Regions from separate parts of the Cupriavidus sp. genome, predicted to be linked through region 1. Evidence: predicted binding sites of a transcription regulator. Region 1 holds the regulator's gene; each other region holds the start of a gene.

Evidence for each region. Region 1 encodes FNR, which switches genes on or off when oxygen is low (the NO sensors DNR and NnrR bind a similar motif). Its sites were predicted from a motif close to TTGATNNNNATCAA; they were not measured.
Region 2: a site for FNR is predicted at 4,267-4,280, ahead of paaX (phenylacetic acid degradation operon negative regulatory protein PaaX). Genes of this name have one in related genera too.
Region 3: a site for FNR is predicted at 2,803-2,816, ahead of ACO550_RS06050 (lipid-binding SYLF domain-containing protein). Genes of this name have one in related genera too.
Region 4: a site for FNR is predicted at 2,666-2,679, ahead of ACO550_RS24090 (universal stress protein). Genes of this name have one in related genera too.

Annotation. Positions count from the first base shown of each region.
Region 1 is NZ_DBHKYV010000030.1:63,041-68,793, reverse strand. It holds gene ACO550_RS28025 (urease accessory protein UreH domain-containing protein) at 198-965, opposite strand; gene fnr (fumarate/nitrate reduction transcriptional regulator Fnr) at 1,051-1,776, shown strand; gene ACO550_RS28015 (hypothetical protein) at 1,877-2,122, opposite strand; gene ACO550_RS28010 (hypothetical protein) at 2,119-2,328, opposite strand; gene ccoG (cytochrome c oxidase accessory protein CcoG) at 2,371-3,864, opposite strand; gene ccoP (cytochrome-c oxidase, cbb3-type subunit III) at 3,922-4,836, opposite strand; gene ACO550_RS27995 (CcoQ/FixQ family Cbb3-type cytochrome c oxidase assembly chaperone) at 4,839-5,000, opposite strand; gene ccoO (cytochrome-c oxidase, cbb3-type subunit II) at 5,005-5,697, opposite strand; gene ccoN (cytochrome-c oxidase, cbb3-type subunit I) at 5,716-5,753, opposite strand, start outside.
Region 2 is NZ_DBHKYV010000026.1:4,067-9,819, forward strand. It holds gene ACO550_RS25630 (substrate-binding domain-containing protein) at 1-993, opposite strand, end outside; gene ACO550_RS25635 (VOC family protein) at 1,170-1,712, opposite strand; gene ACO550_RS25640 (SDR family NAD(P)-dependent oxidoreductase) at 1,925-2,704, shown strand; gene ACO550_RS25645 (nuclear transport factor 2 family protein) at 2,793-3,227, shown strand; gene paaX (phenylacetic acid degradation operon negative regulatory protein PaaX) at 3,277-4,209, opposite strand; gene paaA (1,2-phenylacetyl-CoA epoxidase subunit PaaA) at 4,333-5,334, shown strand; gene paaB (1,2-phenylacetyl-CoA epoxidase subunit PaaB) at 5,395-5,676, shown strand; gene paaC (1,2-phenylacetyl-CoA epoxidase subunit PaaC) at 5,685-5,753, shown strand, end outside.
Region 3 is NZ_DBHKYV010000002.1:542,955-548,707, forward strand. It holds gene ACO550_RS06045 (lactonase family protein) at 651-2,054, shown strand; gene ACO550_RS06050 (lipid-binding SYLF domain-containing protein) at 2,830-3,390, shown strand; gene ACO550_RS06055 (hypothetical protein) at 4,737-5,627, opposite strand.
Region 4 is NZ_DBHKYV010000023.1:26,611-32,363, forward strand. It holds gene ACO550_RS24080 (heavy metal translocating P-type ATPase) at 1-865, opposite strand, end outside; gene ACO550_RS24085 (universal stress protein) at 1,146-1,571, shown strand; gene ACO550_RS24090 (universal stress protein) at 1,640-2,479, opposite strand; gene ACO550_RS24095 (Hsp20 family protein) at 2,743-3,288, shown strand; gene ACO550_RS24100 (hypothetical protein) at 3,687-4,193, shown strand; gene ACO550_RS24105 (hypothetical protein) at 4,549-4,794, opposite strand; gene ACO550_RS24110 (TraR/DksA C4-type zinc finger protein) at 4,859-5,233, opposite strand; gene ACO550_RS24115 (bifunctional aminoglycoside phosphotransferase/ATP-binding protein) at 5,697-5,753, shown strand, end outside.

The sequences.
Region 1 (5,753 bases):
TTTTAACCAGATCTTTTGAACCGGATGGACTGTGGGAATGGTTCCGGCATGCCTAAGCAGCCCCGAAACCCTGGACCGACACCCCAGATCAGGAATGTCGCCCCGGCGACGCCACGAGCATGACGCGGCGCGATACCGTGGTTCTCGCGATTGTATGGCATTCCGCCCCCCGCCCGCAACCCGCCGCTGTGGTCGATTCAAAACACCACGCAAAAACCGTGTTGCGCGAGCGTATCAGGAAGCCAGATCGCCCGCGCCACGCCGAGCGCGCCAAACCCGATCACCACCAGCGCCGACGCGGTCCGAATCACCGGCTTGCGTGACAACTGCCGCAGATAGCCAGACAACCCCGAGATCACCAGCAGGTTAGGTAGCGTGCCCAATCCGAACGCACCCATCACGAGCGCACCCGATGGCGCATTGCCAGCGAGCAGCGCCATGGCGAGTGCCCCATAAACCATGCCGCAGGGTACCAGACCCCATGCCAGCCCCATGCCATAGCGGCGCAACATCGGCGGGGTGCGCTGCTCGCGTCGCACCGCTGCCGGCACGTATCCCGCCACCGATCCCGCCAGGCGCACGACGTGCGATGCGGCACGCGATGCCAGCCGCTCGATCCAGCTGACAAGACTGGTTCGCCCGCGTAGCAACCACAGCCCGGTAAGAACCAGCATCACACTGCCGGCCGCATAGAGCCAGCGCTGCAGTGGCAGATACTCCTGCTTCCACACGGTTGCGCCGACCGCGCCCATCAATGCGCCAAGCAGCATGTAGGTGGTCAGGCGTCCGGCGTGCATCACGCACAGTTCGGCCCACCAGCTACGCGGCGAGCGATGCACGATCGCGGCCACCCGGCGCGTGCCGTTCTGCTCCGCGGCAATCGCAATGCCACCGCACATTGCGGCGCAATGCACGCCGCCAAGCAGGGCCACCAGAAAAACGCTTAAAAGTACACCAAATGGCAACTGTTCCTCGCTTCCGCGTCACTCGACGCTGTAAAATGCCTGCATCGCGCCCTCGCTTCAAGCGCATTCAAAACGAGCACTTCAATTGTTGACTTCCATTCCCGTCACCGAGATGTCGCCCCGCTGTTCCACGTGTGCCATGGGTCAGCTTTGCCTGCCCGTGGGCATGTCGCAGCAAGACCTCGTGAAAATGGACACGCTCGTGCAGGAACGCGTTCGTGTTCACAAGGGTGAAACGCTGTACCGCATGGGAGAGCCCCTCACCGCGGTCTATGCGATTCGCTTCGGCACACTGAAGACGCACGTCACGATGGAAGACGGGCGCACGCAGATCACGGGCTTTCACCTGCCCGGCGAAGTGATCGGTCTCGACGGGCTCAGCGAGATGCAGCACGCATCGGATGCCACGGCACTCGAAGACACCGAAGTCTGCGTCGTGCGGTTCGATGACCTGCAGGTATTGTCGGGCCAGCTTCCGTCGCTGCAAGGCCAGTTCCTGCGCCTGATGAGCAAGGAAATCTCCCAGGACCAGGTGATGCTGATCACGCTCGGCTCGATGCGTGCCGAGGAGCGTCTCGCGGCGTTCCTGATCAACATGTCTGAACGACTGTCGGCGCGCGGATACTCCTCGACAGAGTTCGTACTGCGCATGAGCCGCGAGGAAATCGGCAGCTACCTGGGCCTGAAGCTCGAAACCGTCAGCCGACTGTTCTCGCGCTTTGCGGAAGCGGGGCTGATCCAGATTCGTCAGCGCCATGTGAAGCTGGTCGATATGGAGGGTATCAAGCAGGTCTACAGCCGATCCTGCTGAACGGCGCCTTCGCGAGCAACATGCAAAAGGCCGCACCGGAGCGCATCCGGTGCGGCCTTTCCGTTTTCCAGGGTTCCCAGGCACTTCATGCATACCGGACCTATTCGAGTTCATCGGTATCGCTGAGCTTCACCGGCATCGTGTACAGCGTCAGCCCGCTGGACAACGCGCAGAACAGCCACGCCACCAGGAATCCCACCGTATAGACCGCCTGCCGCGATGCCTCGACCGGATGCCCGAAAAAACTGAGATCACCAGGATCCACCACCGAGAACACCACGGCCGTTGCCGCGCCTCCCATCAGGAATGCCGGCCATAACACCCACATCAGCCAGCGCAATCTCATGGTTGCCTCGCTGGTGTCCGGGCATGGTCAACATCGACCTTCTCCACGACCAGGCCATGACGGGTGGCATCCCCGACCGGCATATCGGCATGCGTGCTTGCCAGCCAGATCGTGATGCCGCAACCAATCATGGCCAGCAGCGGTCCGCTCATCAGGATCCACGGCCATGGCTCCTTGTACCAGGGCTTGGCGGGATGTGGGGTCATTGCGCTCTCCTCTTGGTATCGTCCAGCTTCACAGATAAAGCATCACAGATTGCGGGGTACGATAAAACTCGTGCTTTGCCGGATCTGCACCGCACGCGCGGGTTCCGCTTCGGCGGTCACCGTCACGCTGATCTTGTACGTCCCCTGCCTGGCATCGTCGATCGGCACGCGGATCCGGATTGGCAACAAGCGGTTCGATGTGGGCGACAACGCTTCCGCGGTGTGATCGTATTCGACGACCATCCCCTTCAACTCATCACTGCCGGCCTGCACGCGCACCTTCATCGGCGCTTCCGTTGTGTTGATCAACTGGAGTCGGTACACGTTCTCGATCCAGCGCCCTTCCACCTCGCGGCCAAGTGCGCCGCGATCGCGGATGATGTCGACCTTGAGCGGGGTGCGCATGGCCAGCGATGCGACAAATCCTACGGCCAGCAATAACCAGATCATGGTGTAGACGATTGTGCGCGGGCGCATCAGCCGTTTGCGTGCATCGGTCACGGACAGGCTCTTGCGCATCGCATTTTCCGATGTGTACCGGATCAGCCCGCGCGGATACTCCATCTTGTCCATGACCTGATTGCAGGCGTCGATACATGCCCCGCAACCAATACACTCGTACTGCAGGCCATCGCGGATATCGATCCCGGTCGGACACACCTGCACGCAGATGCTGCAGTTCACGCAATCGCCCAGGCCTGCCGCATGATGGTCTGCCTTGCGCGAACGGCTGCCACGCGGTTCGCCACGCCCCACGTCATAGGTCACGACAAAGGTATCGCGATCGACCATCACGCTCTGGAAACGCGCGTACGGACACATGTACTTGCAGACCTGCTCGCGCATGAAGCCCGCATTGCCCCACGTCGCAAACGCGTAGAACAGCATCCAGAAGGTTTGCCACGGGCCCAGCGAGAATTGCAGGATCTCGCTGCCCAGCTCACGGATCGGCGCGAAGTAGCCAATGAAGGTGAACCCCGTCCACAACGCGATGGCCACCCACAGCGTGTGCTTGGTCGCCTTGAGCCGGAGCTTGCGCAGGCTCCACGGGTCGCCGTCCAGGCGGATACGGGCGATGCGGTCACCTTCGACACGCCGCTCGATCCACATGAATATCTCGGTGTAGACCGTCTGCGGACAGGCATAGCCGCAGAACAGCCGCCCCGCAATAGCCGTGAACAGGAACAGTGACAGCGCCGAGATCACCAGCAGCACTGCCAGGTAGATCACGTCCTGCGGCCACAACACCAGTCCGAAGATATAGAACTTGCGTGCACCGAGATCGAACAGCACTGCCTGGCGGTCGTTCCATTGCAGCCACGGCGTGCCGTAGTAGACGAGCTGGGTCAGGATCACCAGCCAGACACGCCAGCTTGAAAAGGCGCCGGTCACCGAGCGCGGATAAATCTTGCGTCGTACCTCGTACAACGCCTCTTCGCTAGCCTCCGCGGCGCTGCCTGCGGGCGGCGCTGGCCGCCAGCCGGGGGCCTCGGTCCGGTCCCGCGTTGCGGGGGGAGATTCCAGGGGCGCGTTCATTGTTTAGCCCTCATGCTCCGGCGCGGGCGGTACGCCGCCCAGCGTCGGAGCGGTTTGTCATTGCCCTGCAGGCGCCGTGTTCGACAGGCCCCAGATATAAGCCGTCAGCATGCGGATGCGTTCCGGCGTCAGGATTTCCTCATGTGCCGGCATATGGCCGTTATGACCCTTCAGGATTGCATCGGTGATCGATCCTTCGGAGCTGCCATACAGCCACACCTTGTCGGACAGATTGGGAGCACCGAGCGCCTGGTTCCCCTTGCCGTTCGCACCATGGCATGCGGCACAGGTCGACTTGAACGTACCCTCGCCGCGCGACGCACGGATCGGGTCGTAGGTCAGTCCCGACAGCGAGCGCACGTACTGCGCCGTGTCCCCGGCCAGCTTGCCGTCGATGGTGCCTGCGAACGGCGGCATCATGCCGTTGCGGCCCTTGGCGATGGTCTGCTGGATCGTCTCGGGGTCGCCGCCGTAGAGCCAGTCGTTGTCCGTCAGGTTCGGGAAGCCGCGGCTGCCGCGTGCATCGGAACCATGGCATTGCGCGCAGTAGTTCAGGAACAGGCGCTGACCAATCTCGCGCGCATCGGGGTCTGCCGCCACCTGCTTGACGTCCATCTTCAGGTACTTGGCATAGACCTCGTGCTGCATCTTCTCGGCGGCCTGCCGATGCGCGGCCAGTTCGCCCTGCGTGGACGTCTTCAGAACGCCCGCGTACGAGCCCAGGCCCGGATACAGCACCAGGTAACCGACGCTGAACACGCAGGCCAGCAGGAACATCCACATCCACCAGCGCGGCAACGGATTGTTCAGTTCGCGCAGGTCGTCGTCCCAGACATGGCCGGTGTCGTCGGTGGTGCTGACGCCCTTTGGCATCTTGCGTTGGGAAAACAGCAGCCACACGCACCACGCGATGCCGATCAGCGCAATGGCCGTGATGTAGTAGCCCCAGAAATCGGAAATAAAATCGCTCATGGTTACGAATTCCGGCTTGGATGATTGGTTTCGTCCGGCAAGGCAAACGGCAACATCGCCGATTCCTCGTTGGCGGCCCGACGACCACCCGACCAGGCCCACCAGCAGATGGCCAGGAAGGTCAGCATCGACAGGACAGTGGCGACAGCGGTCACGATCACCATGGCATTACTCCTTCGCTGGCGCCGACGCTTGCGCGGCGGGTGCAGCCGTGGCGGCGCTACCGCTGTCGAGCCGGACGTTGCGACGGTTCAGGCCCAGGCCTTGCAGGTAGGCCACCATTGCGTCCTCTTCGGTCTTGCCCACCAGTTCTTCCGGTGCGCGCGCAATTTCGTCGTTGGTATATGGCACGCCCAGGCGTTGCAAGGCACGCATGCGGGCCTGTACCGCATCGGTCGGCAGCGGCGTCTTTTCGAGCCACGGATACGACGGCATCACCGACTCGGGCACCACGTCACGCGGATTGCGCAGGTGAATCCGTTGCCAGTCATCGGAGTAACGGCCACCGACGCGTGCCAGGTCCGGACCGGTACGCTTGGAACCCCACAGGAACGGATGATCGAACACCGATTCACCGGCCGTGGAGAAATGGCCATAGCGCTCGGTCTCGGCCTGCAGTGTGCGCACCTGTTGCGAGTGGCATCCCACGCAGCCTTCGCGGATATAGATGTCGCGCCCCATCAGGCGTAGTGCCGAATACGGCGTGATGCCCGGGTCGGGCTCGGTGGTCGAATGCTGGAAGAACAGCGGCACGATCTGCACCAGGCCGGCAATGCTCACCACGATGATGGTGGCGATGATCAGCCAGCCGACATTCTTCTCCAGCGTCTCGTGCCTGAAGAAACCTTGATTTTGAGACATCGTTGCAATCCTCGGCGATCAGTGGGCAGAGGCCGGCAGGCTGGCCGGGATCGGCG
Region 2 (5,753 bases), on a different contig from region 1:
CGACTCCCGCAGCACGAGCTGCGTGGTGATGACGATCGACTCCGGCTCGACCTCGGCGTCTCGCTCCAGGCGCTTGAGCATCAATTGCGCAAGCGCAGTACCCACCACGGAGAGATCCCAGGTGAGCGAAGTAATCGACGGACTGAAGAGTTGCGAAAGATCCGTATCGCCAATGCTGATGACACTGACGTCGGTTGGCACCACTCGGCCGGTATGGCGGAGCCCCTGCAGCACCCCCGACAGGATCCTGGTGCCCAGACACAGAAACGCGGTCGGGGCATCCGGCCCGGACATCAGCGACAGCGCCTCGCTGAATGCGAATTCCATTGCCGACTTCTCTGAACGTATCAGCTTGGGTACCGGTTTGAGCCCATGGTTGGCATAGGCAGCCTCGAACCCGGCGATACGCTCCCGCCCTGGACGCAGCGTAATGCCGGGCGTCAGCAGCGCAATGCGCGTATGGCCGAGGTTCAGCAGGTACTGGGTTGCCTGCATGGCACCCGCGAAGTGATCGACCTGCACGCCCGTACCGGAGGGCCCAAAATCGCGATCCAAAGCGACCACCGGCATATGCTCGGCAATCTGTTCGAGCAGCTTGGGATTTTCCGATTCGCAGGGCCCCAGGATCAATCCATCGACGCGCCGGCGGCGAAAGAGATCGACCAGATTCTTTTCCCGCTTGCCATCGTTATGCGTGCTCGCGATAAGCAGCGCGTAGCCGGCGGCTTGCAGCGCCTCCTCCACCGCCGTAATGATCTGCGCGTAGAGCGGATTGGCCAGATCGGAAACCAGCAACCCTACGGCACCGGACGAGCGCGTGCGCATGCTCTGCGCGATCGCATCCGGTTCATACCCCAGACGGCGGGCCGCCTTGGTGACGGCCGCGATGGCGGCCTCGCTGACGCGCCCTGCCCGATTCAACGCACGCGATGCCGTGCCAATGGAAACGCCCGCCTCCTTGGCGACCTCTCGAATGGTGATGCGCGACGTCATGTCTGGCACCCTCCATGCAACTCCATGCGCAACATCGACTTTCCCCCTTTTCCGGCACAGCCACGGTGATGGCCAAGCCAGCCTGTTCTTGACGCCCCAGCGCTGTTCGATGGGGCGTCGCGCATTCTAGCGCAGCAGGAGAAGCCTATCCGCTACCAGGCGTTGCGTGCCCCGGCCTACTTGGGCGCGCCGATATGGCGGATGTGCTCGCCCTTGCCATCCCATGCCAGGCCAGCCCGCCGCACTTCGGCAAAATACTCCGCCTTTCCGCCGGCCATTTCCGAGATCTCGAACATGCCACTCGGCAGTTCCGGGTTGACGAAGTACGCGAACCGGCCGCGCGACCCCATGCGCCCGCCATGACCTTCGACATAGCCAGCTTCCAGCAAGTGGGCAACGATCTCGTCGAAACGGCCCTCGGTCCAGTAGGCGATGTGCTGGGCGCCCTCCCCGCTGCGCTTCAGCGAATCCAGATACAGCGAAGGCGCGTCGTCGCGCTGCTGGATCAGTTCGATCTGCAGGTCGCCAGAGTTTGCCAGCGCAATGGATAGCTTGGGCGGCGTCGCCACCTTGCCGTAGTAACGGAATTCGGTCGTGCCGACGTCCTCCTTATAGAACCACGGCCCTACTCCCAGCTTCTTCGACCAGTGGTCCATGGCCCGCTCGATGTCCGTCACGACATAGCCAAGCTGTCGCACACCCCCAAACAGAAAACTCATTGCTGCCTCCTTGTAGTCAAAAGCACTCTGCCTTGTTTGCAGAAACGTTTTCACACTATAGCAGCGACATGCGCTAACACATGGTGGTGTTAACCATTATTGTCCCTGCGAAGCCCGCAGTACAACAATGCTCTTCACGAGTGGAAACGTTTCTTCATAAACCCGCGAATCGTGGCGAGTAGCGACTAAAAATGCATATTGGAGACAATCGAATGACCCAGTTTCTGGAAAAAGTGGTGTTGGTGACCGGCGGCGCAAGCGGAATCGGCGCGGCAACGGCGCGCCTGCTCGCCCAGCGTGGTGCGACGGTCTTTATCGGCGACCTGGCCGGCGGCAACGGCGAGCAGATCGCGGCCGAGATCGGCGGCACGTTCCTGACGCTGAACGTCACCAGTGAGCACGACTGGACCCATGCCGTGCAGACCATCCTTGACCGGCAGGGACGCCTGGACGTGCTGGTGAATGCGGCTGGCATCGTTGGCGACGTGGTCAATGGGACGATTGCCAACACCACGCTCGCCGAATTCCGCCGGGTGCTGTCGGTGAATCTGGACGGCACGTTCCTCGGCTGCAAGGAAGCGCTGGCAGCCATGCAGAAGCACGGCACCGGCGCCATCATCAACCTTGCCTCGGTCGGGGCGTACTACCCCACCACCCAAAGCGTGGCCTATGGCGCCAGCAAGGGCGCGGTGACCCAGCTCACCAAGACCGTGGCGCTGGCAGGTAGTGAAAACGGCGCGAAGATCCGCTGCAATTCCGTCCACCCCGGCAAGACGGCCACGCCGATGCTGGAAACGATCTTCGACCAGTACCGGCAACGACTGGCCGCCGGCGGCACCGATCCGCGCCCAGCAGGCCGGCGCATTCCGCTAGGCGACGAAGGCCAGCCGCAAGACGTGGCGCATCTGATCGCCTTCCTGGCCTCGGACGAGGCCGGCTACATCACTGGCGGCGAGTTCACGGTTGATGGCGGCTGGCGCCTGCTGCGCTGAATACCCTGCAAGAAATCCCCGGATTCGGCGGCGCGCGACAGGCGCTGCCGAGCACTACTCCCACAAATCTCGACGATGGAGAACCACAATGTCTGAAGCACTGAACGCCGCACGTGTGAAAACCGTGCGCGACCACATGGCCCTGGAATGCACCCATGAATGGGATGCCGTGATCGATACCTTCCAGCACCCGCGTTACGAAATGCATGCCACCGGCGCGGTGTTCGACGGCGAGGAAGAGGTACGCGGCTACTTCGACGCGTCCCGCGAGAGCTTCCCGGACCTGGCCAATGAAATCATCGCCATTGCCGCCGCGGACGATACCGTGCTGGTCGAGTTCTGGCTCTCGGGCACGCACCTGGGCAACCTGAAGGCGAATGGCAAGATCTTCCCGCCGACCGGCCGCAAGTTCCGCGTTCGCATGGCCGCAACGTTCGAGTTCGCCAAGGACTCGGACAAGATCATTTGCGAACGTCCGTACTCGGCCACGGATGCCAAGCTGCGCGCGCTGGGACTTCTCTGAACAATCTAGTGGGAGCCTGCGAGGCTCCCCAGGTTGCAACCCGCCGCGCTCACCCCCGCAATCGAGAACTGAAACGGTTTTCCAACAGTCGCCCTGGCGAGCGAAACTCGCCAGCCTCGGTTTCCATGTACTCGCGCAAGTGCGCTTCGCTCGCGGGCAGCAGCGCGGCGTAGAGCATTGCCGTGCTGGCGCGCGCCTCGCGCCCCGGCCAATCGGCGGGAAGCAGTTCATCTGGCAAGCCGGGATCGCGCAGCAGCACCCGACGGTACTCGTGGATCAGCAAGATTCGGACGAAGAACGCATCGGCGGGCGATAGCGATGCCGCGTCATCGACCCACGGAGCAAAGCGCTTGACGTAGGCCTGCCATGCCTGCGCGACTTCCTTTAGCCGGTAGGTCTGGTGAATCAATAGCTCCAGAGGCCGCCGCGAGAATGCCGTGACCGATTCGGCCTGCATCACGGCCGCATGCTCGCTTGCACCGGCAGCCACGATGATTTCCGCCAGCGAGGCTGGATCGGCATTGGGATGCGCGAACACTCCCGGCGCGACCGGCCCAAAGCCCTCCCACAGCAACTCCCTGCGCAAATGCTGCCGCATCGACGCCTTGGTGTCATTGCGCAGCATGACCAGGGTCCACTTGCCGTCCCACGCCGGCGATACACCGGCATAAATGCGCTTGCCGGCATGCTGCACACGCAGCAAGCCGGCCTCAGACAAGCCATAAAAGCTCTTGCGTCCGATCTTCGTTGCCTCGAGCCAGTCATCGGCGGCAAGTCGGAAGATCGCGGTGCGCACCAGCCGGTTGCTCAGCCCGAACGGCGCCGAAAGGTCGATCAGGCTGCCCAGCCACGGTGCCTGCGGCCGCGGGGCGATCACATCGCCATACATCGTCACCAGTAGCGAACCGGCGCCCAGCTTGAGCCCCTTGGCAAGCCTGGCCACCGGTGCCGATACCGGCTCTGGCTTCACACCGTCACCCATGTACGCCCTCCTGAAGTGATACACACGAACCGATTGAATGAGTCAAATCGTATCACTATGATTTGGCTCAATGTCAGCTTCAGCAGATCCACTAAAGGACTGCCCCAGTCAACGGAGACATGCATGTACGCGCAATTGGTCGACACCGGTGTTACGCAGGTCCGGTCCTCCGAGAACATGAGTGCAGAGGAACGCGCCTTCCAGCAACGCGTCGATGACGGCATTCGTATCGAATCGAAGGACTGGATGCCAGAGGCCTATCGCCGCACGCTGATCCGCCAGATCTCGCAACACGCCCACTCGGAAATCGTTGGCCAACTGCCGGAAGGCAACTGGGTCACACGCGCACCCACGCTGGAACGCAAGGCGGTGCTGCTGGCCAAGATCCAGGACGAAGCGGGCCATGGCCTGTATCTATACAGCGCGGCGGAAACGCTTGGCGTGTCGCGCGACCAGATGCTGGCGGACCTGCACAGTGGCAAGGCCAAGTATTCGAGCATCTTCAATTATCCGACCCTGAACTGGGCCGACATCGGCGCCATTGGCTGGCTCGTGGATGGCTCGGCCATCATCAACCAGGTGCCGCTGTGTCGCTGTTCCTATGGTCCGTATGCGCGGGCGATGGTGCGCGTCTGCAAGGAAGAGTCGTTTCACCAGCGCCAGGGCTACGACATCCTGCTCAAGCTTTGCAATGGCACGACCGAGCAGAAACAGATGGCCCAGGACGCACTCAACCGCTGGTGGTGGCCCGCACTGATGATGTTTGGCCCGCCTGATGCGGATTCGCTGCACAGCGCGCAATCGGCGCAATGGCGCATCAAGCTGTTTTCCAACGATGCGCTGCGCCAGAAGATGGTGGACCAGACCGTGCCACAAGCCGAGTTCCTGGGCCTCACCATCCCCGATGCCGACCTCAGGTGGAATGCCGAAAGCGGTCACTACGACTTTGGCGCCATCGACTGGGACGAGTTCTACAACGTGATCCAGGGCAACGGTCCCTGCAACCGCGAACGCCTGGGCACCCGTGTCCAGGCATGGCAAGACGGCGCCTGGTTCCGCGACGCATTGGTGGCCCACGCCGACAAGCAGTCCACGCGGCACGCGTCGGAACGCCAGGTGGCGTGACCTGCGCCACCCCACCGTTTCACCTTACTCCCCACACGATTCAGCAAGGCAGGAGGCACCATGAAGGAATGGCCCCTTTGGGAAATCTTTATCCGTAGCCAGCACGGGCTGGCGCACAAGCATGTTGGCAGCCTGCATGCGGCCGACGCCGCGATGGCCATCAACAACGCCCGCGACGTGTACACCCGCCGCAACGAGGGCGTGAGCATCTGGGCCTTGCCGGCGCAGCACATCGCGTCCAGCAGCCCCACCGACAAGGGGCCGCTGTTCGAACCGGCCAACAGCAAGGTCTATCGCCACCCGACGTTCTTCCCGATGCCGGAAGCGGTCAAGCATATCTGAGGCACGCCATGGCAGTCAGCAATCAGGCAACATTCGACTACCTGCTCAGCCTGGGCGACTCGGCGCTGGTGCTGGGG
Region 3 (5,753 bases), on a different contig from region 1:
ATACGGGAGACTATTTTCAAATCAAGTACACCGGTCAATTCTTAATCAGTCACTCGAAAGAGGTGGCTTGACAAGAGAATTGACATTGTATGCAGTGGGCAGAGCGGCCTCGCTAGGGCAGTTACAGAACGTGCCAGAATAACTCATTCCGTGTATAGGTTTGAGGGAATGCATGTGTCAGACTTACCTGTCAGTAACTACGTTACTCTGAACCGGTATCGTCGTGCTCGATCAAGGCGGCTGTTCTATCCTGTGCTCTCAAATGGCCGCCATGGTCTCCGCGTCGGCAGGTTTCTCGGAATTGCAGTTTGGCCGCCTGGCTCAGGCCATCGACCATCGTCGCGGCCATAGACTGATTCCAGTCGCTCAAGAATTTCACTCCCATGCCGTTAAGTAGAAACGACCTACTGTCATGTCATTTTTTGTCGCGGTAAAAGAGGTATTGTGTTGAATTGACAAGTGACTTGACGGTTGTCTTGAAATACCGTGCGACAACTCCTGTCGTCAATACGGAAGAGCGAAAATTGCATTGCGAAAAATGGTGAAATAATAGTTTTATATGGTCTACGGGAGGCATTTTAAGTTGCGGTGAGGTTTTCGAGGTGGGTAAATGAAAATGAATTATAAAACGTATTTAACGGAACAATAGAATGAGCGACGGAAAAAATCGATTCTGGACGGCAGCGCATCTGACAGTTGGTGGTTTTTTTATCGCCCTGGTCATAACTGCTTGTGGTGATGGCGGCGGCACAAGCGACTCAGCGTCAAGCGCCCCTGGCTCAAGCACCCCTCCCAGTGCGGGCGGCACTTATCAGGTTGGCGGAACGGTATCCGGCCTGGTCAGCGGTACTCAACTTCAATTGACCAATGGCGCAGACACGCTAACTGTCACAGCAGACGGAAGTTTTGCATTTCCTGCGAAGCTCGTATCTGGCAGTGCCTACAGTGTAGTTGTCGGGGCACAACCGAAGGGGCAGAACTGTACGATTACCGGTGATGCAGGCACTGTGTCGGCAGGCGATGTTGCGACAGTTAGCGTTTCGTGCCAACGCTACGCTTATGCCTATGTGGTGAACCGGAACAGCAACGAAGTTTCGCAATACACGATCGGACCGAATGGTGCTCTCGCGTCGATGGCTACGGCGAGCGTTAGCACGGGATCTTTCGGGTCGCAGGCAGTCATGGTTGATCCGACGGGAAAGTATGCCTATGTGGCGAACAGCACGGGTAATAGTGTTTCGCAGTACACGATCGGGGTGAATGGTTCGCTCACGCCGATGGCCACGGCGCTTGTAGGCGCAGGACTTTGGCCCGCGGCGGGGGCGGTGGATCCAACCGGCAAGTATGTCTATGTGGTGAACTCGAGCGGCAATAACGTTTCGCAGTACACAATCGGGGTAAATGGCTCGCTCACGCCGATGGCTGTGCCGACAGTCGTTACGGGATCGTCTCCCTTTTCGATGACGATCGATCAGACGGGTAAGTATGCCTATGTGACCAACAACGGTGGTGGCACTGTTTCGCAGTACACCATTGGAGCCGATGGCTCGCTCACGCCGATGATTACACCGGTCGTCGCCACGGGCGTTAATCCAGAGTCAGTGAAGGTCGATCCGACCGGCAAGTATGCCTATGTAGCAAACAACGGCAGCGGAAGTGTTTCGCAGTACACGATCGGGTCCGACGGCTCCCTCACGCCGATGACTACACCCACCGTCGCTTCTGGATCTGCGCCAATTTCGGTGTTGATCGACTCGACTGGCAAGTATGTCTACGTGGCCAACAGCACCGGTGACAACGTTTCGCAGTACACCGTCGGGTCGGATGGTTCGCTCACGGCAATGGCTACACCAACCGTTGCCGCTGGTAGTTCGCCCATTTCGGTGTCGATCGATCCGACCGGTCGTTATGTCTATGTGGTGAACAGCGGCAGCAACAGCGTTTCGCAGTATTCGATCGGAGTGGGTGGATCGCTCATACCGATGGCCACTGCGACAGTCGCTGCCAAATTGGCGCCGTGGTCATCGGCGACGACTTTTGCCGCCACGCATTGAATGTGCGCGCTATTGATACTAGCCAGGTATCTTTGAACTGTCCCCCAAGAGTTGAACACTAGTTCAACCTTTGGGGTCCTGCTCATTGGGAGCCGCCACGAACCTGGGAAGCTCGGACTTTATCTCTCAGGAGCTCGCTTGTTCAGCGGGGTGCGACCTTAGCGCATGATCGTTGCGAAGTCATCAGGTCATATCTTGGCAGGCGCCAGGCAATACCGACACATCAGCGTCGTTCGACGCATCCGCGAAGTCGAGGCGGTACAAGAACATCGTCTCGACTATTGGCGTGCGTGTCCGGTTCCGTCAACGCACTTCCGTGCATTCCATTCTTGGAACACACGAAAGCGGAGATCTTGGTTCTTCATTTTTTTGCGGTCGACCGTACAGAATGCGGACATCAAGACCGTCTCCCAGTCACTCAGCCAGCGCCAAGCGTGACTGCGACGCAGCCCATATGACGGCAGCCTTTTGAAACCTGGCTAGCGCTTGGATGCAGCACTCCCTCGGATAACTCGCGGCGTCGCTCGTCATGCTGACTGGCCGGGCCGCTTTCTCCCTTCATGCCGTAGGACCAAGGTCCAATTGACGCAATGTCCGCGCGTGACACCATTTATTCATGGCAATGTCTGCGATGTGCCTAGCGGCGTATGCAGCCGTGGCTCTCTCGGACTTGCCCGTAGGGGCCGGCTTCCGACTAGTGCTATGCCCTTGCGCACGCAGGAACTGCACCTCGTTCGGTACATTCGCATTGATCATCGTCTATAAGGTGCCAATCATGACTCGTCGCCTGGTCATCGTTGCATTGGCTTCGTCACTTGTCTTGCCGGCGCTAGCATTCGCCGCAAGCAAGGAAGACAAACAAGCCGAGGTGCGCAAAGCCGGAAAAAAAGCACTGAGCGCTCTCTATCAAGCCCAACCGTCGGCACGCAAGGCTGTGGAATCGGCGGCAGGCTATGCCGCGTTCAGCAACTTTGGCATGAAGATCCTCCTTGCTGGCAGCGGGACCGGCGAAGGCATCGCCGTCAACAACAAGACGAAGGCTACAACCTACATGAAAATGGCCGAGCTTCAGGCTGGCCTCGGAATGGGTGTCAAGAAATTCCAGCAGGTTTGGGTGTTTGAGAACGAGAGCGCCCTAAATAAATTCATCACTTCCGGGTGGCAGTTCGGCGGGCAAGCGACCGCCGCGGCGAAGGCCGGCGACACTGGTGGCGCATATCAGGGTGCCATAGCCGTGGCGCCCGGCGTCTGGCTTTATCAGCTCACCGACAAAGGTCTCGCAGTTGAATTCACAGCTAAGGGGACCAAGTACTATGTGGACAACGACCTGAACTGAATGCGAGAAGGCAGCGCGGACGCATCGAGGCCATTCTCGGCTGGGCCGCCCTGACCAGCGTTTCAGGCAGGCGCGAAGGAGCGTCAAAATGGTCGAATCAAGAAACGGACTTTGGAGGCACACGAGCGCAATGCTGGCCTCGGTTGGACTACTGGCGCTATCCGTCGCTGCCTTGGCCACAACCCAGTCACAACAGCGCCAACAGGGCAGGAACGCAAATCAAGCTGCCAAACAGGAGGCGCGAGCGGAAAAGGTCGACTGCCGAGCTGCAAACCAGAAGAGCAACGCCCTGTGCCGGCAAGACAAGCGCGATACAAAGCAGCAAGGTCGCCAGCAAAAGCGGGACATCAAGTACTAGCGCTGGTCGCTTGAGAATCCAGCAAGAGCGTAATCGACGGGCCATGCGGAAGCACACCGCCCGGTGCGTCGTGCACCCCGGCGGCGGCGCGCCTGATCGCCAGCGCTCGACCTCCGCCAATAGGTTGTATGGGCGTTCTGCCCTTGAAAGAAGCCCTGAAGCTGCTCGAGAGGGAGAGTCAGTTAAGGGGACGGGAACGGCCGAAACCAGGCAATGCTGGTGGAGCGAAGGGCCACAGTTCAGGACAAACGCAAGACGTAGGGGGGAGGAGATTGGGCAACCTATCAATGCCGAGTAGTGCTCTGAAGCTGCAGATGGCCAAGCCGTTCCTGTTCAGTTCCATTCATCTTCAGTGACGAACTCGACCAGGACGATTCCCTCGTCCCGCATTTCGTATAGCTTCCGGTAGCACCAAGGGCAGGGCGCCCAATCGCGCAGAGTCGTCCCACCCAAGTCGTATGGAATCTCGCGGACTCTCGCTGGCGCGCCACACTCGCACACAACAATTCTGGTGAGTTCCATAGGGGCTCCATGTCGTAGCACGATTTCAACATTGCGCGGGTTTGAACGCCATGGATAAGGGCATTGCGACAAAGCTCGTCCGCGGCAGTCCTTGCTATCTAGCGTGGCATCGTAGCCAGTAAAAAGGGCTGCGTGTGCAGTCAATGGAAGCTACGAGTTTGCCATTGCCGAAACTCAGTGGTCGTTCATTGAGGTGGCACGCGTCCGGAGTGTCCGGGCGTTCCACCCCAAACGTCGCGTACTCCGGCCGTCTGCCGCGGTTTTGGGTGCTGCGTAGATGGCGGCTAGTTTCCCGTCGGCATAGGGGGCGTGGGCGATGAATGGCGCAATGCGGGTCGCCGGACTTCGGATCAGCAACGATAGGCAGCAACGTACGAGACCGACGCTCCGGAGATCGTAGTTTTTGCGCCTGCATAAGCAATGGACTTCGGTCCAACCTGGCCTTCCCGGCGAATCCGTGGGTGCATCATTTCGCGTCAGATCCCGCCGGCCTGCTTCGCACCTCCGCGATCCGGGCAAGATAGGCGCGTAGGAGGCAGTTCTTGTCGGTGCACACATTGCGTTGCTCGCGCAGCCATACTCGCTGCGCGTTCCGTATGGTTACCTTGTTCCCGGATCTCATGGCTAGGGCGAGAGCCGCCGCCAGTTCGTCGTCGGCGCGCGATAGTTCGGTGTCGCCGCAAACGAGTCGGGAGGCAGTCGAAACGAGCTTGCTGCAATCGAGGCTACGCGCTACCGCCCTCATGGCCTCGGGTTTCCGTTCGAGGTGACCTGGGTTGCAGAGTCCTTCCAAGAATCGGCATGCCGTGCTCCGTCCCACCCATGCCATGTCGCGTGCGCCAAAATCCGAGGTAAAGCGGTTGATTGCTGCATGGCTAATTCCGCGCTGCATGGCGTTCGCCGCGATGATCTCGTTGCAAAGCGAGTCATCGAGGTAAGCCGTTCCTTTGCGTCGATAGCAGCTGTGGAAGCCAAGGCGACCGGACCCAAGAATGCTGCGTCGGACCCCTGAAGCGAAGAGGATGGACGCGCAAGCCGACGCACAGCTGGCATTGTTGGGGACGACGGTATAGACCCGCACGTCGTCCATGACATCGACGAAGCGGAAGGCAGCTTCGACGTTCCCGCCCGGGCTGGTAAGAAGTAGCATGACAAGCCCTTCGCCATCGCGGTCGGCGAGTCTGGCGACGGCACGGAAGCGCTCGGCATCGCCCGGCTCGATGCGGCCCTCGGCAATCACCATCCGCACGTTAAGTTCGGGTTGATGGTGGATGCGCAGCTCCATAGCGGGCAAATCCTGCGCCAACGCCCAGGCACAAAGCGGCAACCAGGATATCAGTGATTTGAGCGTGCGCAAGCGGTTCTCCATAGCGGATGGCTTGGCCGGGCGCTATGGCGATGCGGCACTGGGCGAGCTAGCCGGGTAGTGATAGAGGTGCGTGTTGCTCGCCTGCTCGCCTATTCGGGTGCCCAAGGGACGGAA
Region 4 (5,753 bases), on a different contig from region 1:
CTCCGTGCCTTGCGCAACGCGACAGTCCGGACACCATGGCAACTGGTACGCCCAGGATCAGCGGACACGGGGTGGCCACTACCAACACGCCCAGCACGCGCAAAGGATCCTCGCTCCAAAGCCAACCGGCACCCGCGATGGCCAGCGCCACAACGATGAAACACAGGGCATAGCGATCAGCGAGGCGCGTCAGCGGGCTACGCTCGGCCTGTGCCGTCGCGACCATGCGCAGAATTCCGGCAAACGTACTGTCCGACGCCATGGCACCCGCAACCATCTCGAGCACGGACCCGACGTTCAGGGCGCCACTGGAAACCGCTTCCCCTGCAGCCCGCCTCTGGATGGCGGCTTCTCCCGTCAGCGCGGACTCATCAAGATCGCCCGCGCACGCCAGTACACCGTCGACCGGAAGCACCTCGCCATGCCGCACCAGCAGTCGGTCGCCTGCCCGAACCTCGTTCACGCCCACGGACGTCCAGCCGCCATTTTCGTGACGCAAGGCCTGCCGTGGAGCATGCCGCAGCAACGTTGTCATCTCGCGTTGCGCCCGGAACTGCGCGTAGTCCTCCAGCGCGCGCCCACTGCCTAGCATCAGCGAGATAACGGCCGCCACGAGGAACTCGCTAAAACCCAACGCCACGACCACCGAAGTCAGAGCCAGCAGATCTACGCCGGTTTCCTTGCGGAGGATAGCCCTGACGCTCGTGACGGCGAGTACGACGACGTTGGGTAACGTCCCCAGCAGCCAGATGCCGTCGGCGACGGTATCCCCGAGCCAGGCCCGCGCGACAAGTCCGCCCGCAAGCGTAACGGCTGAAAACACGGTTCCTACGCTATTGACCATCCTGGCAACCGACATCTTCATCGTGTCCCCGATGCATGACAGCCCCTCCGCCTTCCGACGCGCACGCCATGCCAGATCTCGCGCTAGCAACAACCGCGGAACGGTTTTCCCTCTCCAAGATAGATGGCAAGCACTGATGCGCCAACGATTATGTCTGCCACCAGCATCTTGGGATTCGCGCTACGAATCATTCGTATTTCATCTCGTGCATGCGATGGACTTGAGGCAGATCAACAGGGCTGGTCTTGGCATACGTAGTCTGGAATGGACCATGTCCTTAATTCGCAACGGAGGTCCTACCATGCGCAATGTTCTCCTCGCTACAGATGGCTCGCGTTTCTCGGATGCCGCCGCCCGTGTCATCGCCAGGCGCCAATTGCTGCGCGATGACTTTACAGTACATGTAGCCCACTGCATGCCCGATCTGTCCGGTGAAGTAAAGGCATTCATCAGCCACACCGACATCGAAGCCTGGCATCAGGACTCGTCCGGGCGTGCGATGCAGTCGGTGCTGGATATTCTGGCCGCCGCGCAGGTTCCAACCGTTCCGCACACGCTAGTGGGCTTCGCGCCCGAGAAGGTCTTGGCGCTCGCGACGACGATACAGGCTGAATGCATCCTCTTGGGTACCCACGGGCGCGGGGGATTTCTGGACAATGTCCTGGGCTCCGTGGCAACCCGCGTATTGGCGCACGCGCCCTGCCCCGTACTGCTGGTAAGAGATTGAATGCGCCGGCACATCCACGATATATGCGCCGCCAGCCTGCCGTCCGCGACGACCGCGCGTGTAGCGCGCTAGTGTGACAATAGGACCGGCGTCGTCATCTCGCTTAGCAGGGTCCGAGTAACACCCCCGAGCACGAGCTCACGCATTCTCGCGTGACCATACGCCCCCATTACGAGCAGATCCGCATCCGAATCCGCAAGCCGTGCCAGCAGCAGTTCGCCTGCCTCGACATCGTTGTCCAGCATCGACTCTGAAAGGGTCGCGTGAATGCCATGATCCTGCAGCCACGCGACGGCATACCGGCCTGGCGAGTTCCACGGATTTGACCAACGGTCAGGCGCCACGCATTGCACGACCTCCACAGACGTTGCGCGGGCCAGAATCGGTAATGCGTCCCGGATAGCACGTGCTGCCTCGCCGCTGCCGTTCCATGCCACTACCACCCGCTGCCCGACTCCGGGGAACGAACCCGTGTGCGGCACGACTAGGACAGGACGTCCGCAGTGCAAGATAATCTCGTCAACCAACTGGTTGTCGCTCGGCGCGAACCGCTCGGTGGGATCGGTCTGTCCCAGTACGGTCAAATCGGCGAGCCTAGACTCCAAAAGAACGGACGATAAGCTGCCCCAGTCAGATTCGCGCCATTCCGTCCGGATACCTACACCGGCTGTCGCACCTTCAAACGCCGCCCTGGCCGCCCTGCCCGCGTGATCGCGCAAGGTATTGAATGATGCGAGATAGCGATCGCCATCGACAAAGCCCCGGATGTCATTGGGATCGGGCCGGCCCGTGGCAAACAAACCGATGAGCCTTGCTCCGTGGGATAGTGCCAATTGGGTAGCCAGATGCACGCGCTGATGCAGATGTCGGCTGCCATCCAGATGTACGAGGATTGTGGCGTAGTCCATAGCGTAGCGCTCCCTCCAGGCACCAAGCCTGCTACAACGCACTGTATATGCTTGCTAACTTCGCCCCTTGCGGCACGTCAAAACATGGGGCGTTCGTACCATTACCTCCCAACCCGCGGGCATCCGCTCCGTGACCGCGCAGCCTCCCACGACGAGTGCCTGCGTCGAATTCCAAGGGGCTAGGCGTTGATCTCCATCAACGGAAGGCGGTTCAAATCACCTAGCATGACATCGCCTTTCCCATTCTTTCAGGAGACGATGAAATGGCCAAAACCGAAAGTAAATTGCCTGTCACGAAAGAACAACAGGAAATGATGCGGCCCTGGATGCCCCACGCGTGGCACCCGTTGGAAGGGCTGCGTCGCGAAGTTGATCGCCTGTTCCAGAGCTTTGATCGCGACTTCAAGATTTCCTCGTTCCCACGGATGACGCAGGACTTCTCGTCCGCTATGCCCGACATGGGATGGATGCTCGGGGCTGGTCCTGCCGTCGATTTCGCAGAAACCGACAAAGGCTATGAAATCACGATGGAATTGCCAGGCCTGGATGAGAAGAGCATCGAAGTGAAGCTGTCAAACGGCGGGCTCGTTGTCAAAGGCGAGAAACGCGTCGAGAAGGAAGAAAAAAACAAGGACTACTTCCTCCACGAGCGCCATTACGGCTCCTTCGAGCGCGCATTCCGCATGCCAGATGGCGTCGACGTCGAGAAAATTGATGCGGCGTTCAAGAACGGCATATTGACGGTCACCTTTCCGAAGATTGTCAAAGCTCAGAAGTTGGAGAAGAAGATCGAAATCAAGTCCATGTAATGGTGCTTGTCCGGACTGGGTGCGCCATCGGCCTGCGACGTTTTCCGCATGATCATCACGTGGGCGTCGCGGGCCCGGCTTGTAACTTCACTTCCTTTCATCGCGGAGCCATTCGATCTGAAACGGCCTGACGTGGCATGATTTGGGGCAGCCGATCGTCACCATGGCGGATGCACCTCTCGCTGCTTAAGGCCGACATGTCATCAGCCCGTACCAACCCCGGCACGAGCCCACTCGCCAAGATGCACAAGCCCTTGTGAGACCGCGCGACGCGTGCGTCCGCGATTGCGGCCAACTTTGCGCTGCGTCAAGCCACACCCGTTTCGCTCTTATAAGCTGGAAGTGACCGCAGTGGCGATCCGGAACCGTGCCAATGCGAAGAACGTGCAGAGGCCACCATGTCCGCGGCGTATCAAAACCTTCTGAACGCCTTACTGATGCTCTCGCTGGCCGCCATCAGTGCGGCGAGCCACGCCCAGCCGGCAGTGAAGCGCGACGACACGACGCCCGCCGCACAATCCGAGACCATTCCCTACGTGTCAGGTGGTGTCGGCGTCGATGATGTTGCGCGCATGCGCGAACTCGCACCACTCTTCAATGTCCGACTACGCTTCCAAGACAAGGCGACAGGCGCATCCTTGTCGGACGTCAAGGTGATCATTCTCAATGAAAACAAGGTCCGGCTGCTTCGTGTGATCACAGAAGGACCATTGCTGTATTTCAAGGTGCGTCCGGGCAGGTACTATCTGGCCGCCGTGTATGCAGATGAGGTCCACGAATCGACGCTGGTCATCGCCCAGAAGGTCCGAACCATGACGATCTCATTTCGTGTCAATGAAATGGAAGGAACCTGGAAATACTGCCTGGAACGTGAGGGCAGGTGTCATCGCCGCGAGCAGGAATAAACTTCCGGCCGATCGCCAGTGGCTTGTCCACCTTCGTGGCATCGCGCATGGCGGTAACGACGCCAGCTCACTCGTCATCTTGCCTTACCATGACCCATCGGCGCTAGCACGACGATGGCAGTCGGGCAGTCTCGCTCCGTACCCCGCCTAGCGCCAAGAACAACGCAACGGCGTCCGGCAATCGTTGGCTACGGGCCCGCAAATGCTCAATGTTGATTGCTGATATTCGGCATTCGCAGTTAGCACCCGAAGGTACACAGAAGTCCCAGCGCGATAGTTGGAGAGACGCTCGTTTATCAACGCTTGTGCGCCGCGCCGCGAACGGTGCTGCGCAGCCACGGCAAACGCGTCATGTTCAAGCCCTTCGCTGCGCATCCACAACCTGTGCGAAAGCGGTCAATAGGACCTGCTGATAGTTGGCTCCCGCAGCATCAAGCCTGGAAATTGCCGCCTCGCGTCGATAGTGCAAGACCCCGCCGTGGAAGCGCGGCGCCGCGATACTCGTGGCCGTGCCCGAATCGTCGGGTCCGGCACCGAGAATTGTGCTGGCATTGGCGGCGTCCAGAACGTGGCTCGCGGTAAAGCCAATGCTTGGCAGCATGACAACTGTCGCCACGCCCACGGCGCAAGACCGAGCTTTCCGATTAGTAAGCCGAGCGCGCCGGTCAAGACAGAGGAACGGCGCGGCGACGCTCATGGGTGCGCTGGCACTCGGCGCACCGCTTTGCTGTCGGATAGGCCGATAGCCGCGCGAAACTGATCGGCGCGTGACAATCGATGCATCTTCCATAGGCTCCAATGGCCATCCGTGCGCGGGCCGCGCCGATATCGGCAAGTTGCATGCGGTAATGCTCCAGCATTGCATCGGCCTCGCGCTGAGCGATCTCTCGTTCAGCGACATCGGTTTGGTCGCCTGGCTCGGGCGTTACAAGCGGCATCACCGAGGAAGCACCGCTTCCCACAACCGCGTGGATACGTCCATCTTCTTCGTCAAGCTGGACGATCAGCGCAGTCATCTGCTTTGAAGTTAACGCATGCATTGTCAAACTCCTTCTGCCCCGTGGCCCCTCGTACTTGAACGTCACCGAAACATCGTGGTGTGCTGTGACCGCGTGGCGCACATCATTGCCCCTAGCCACAGGCCATATCTCTGCGCCTCCGATGGAGCAACTATCCACCAATGCCAGAAGCGTATACAAGTCTGTTCAGCCTGGCTTGCAATAGATCGATGAACTACGAATAGGGCCATGCCACCCGCCCCGATCTTCGCCAACGTCCCGCTGGTCGCGCCGGCCGCTCGCATCCGCGGCCAATGCTGCCCCAATGATGTGGATTGATGCCCGTCAATTGACATTCCACCAGGTGAGCTATGTTTTACAAACATCGAAGCCACCTGAACGTAGACGTCGGTCCGCCGCTTGCTCGTCGCATCGATCGTCTTACTTCGGGCCGCGAAACCCTCGCATTGGTCGCACCATGATGCCCTTTACAGCCAACATAACCATGGATGACCCAGAATTGGTAGCGGCTTTATCGGATCCGCACGCCTATCCCCACGCA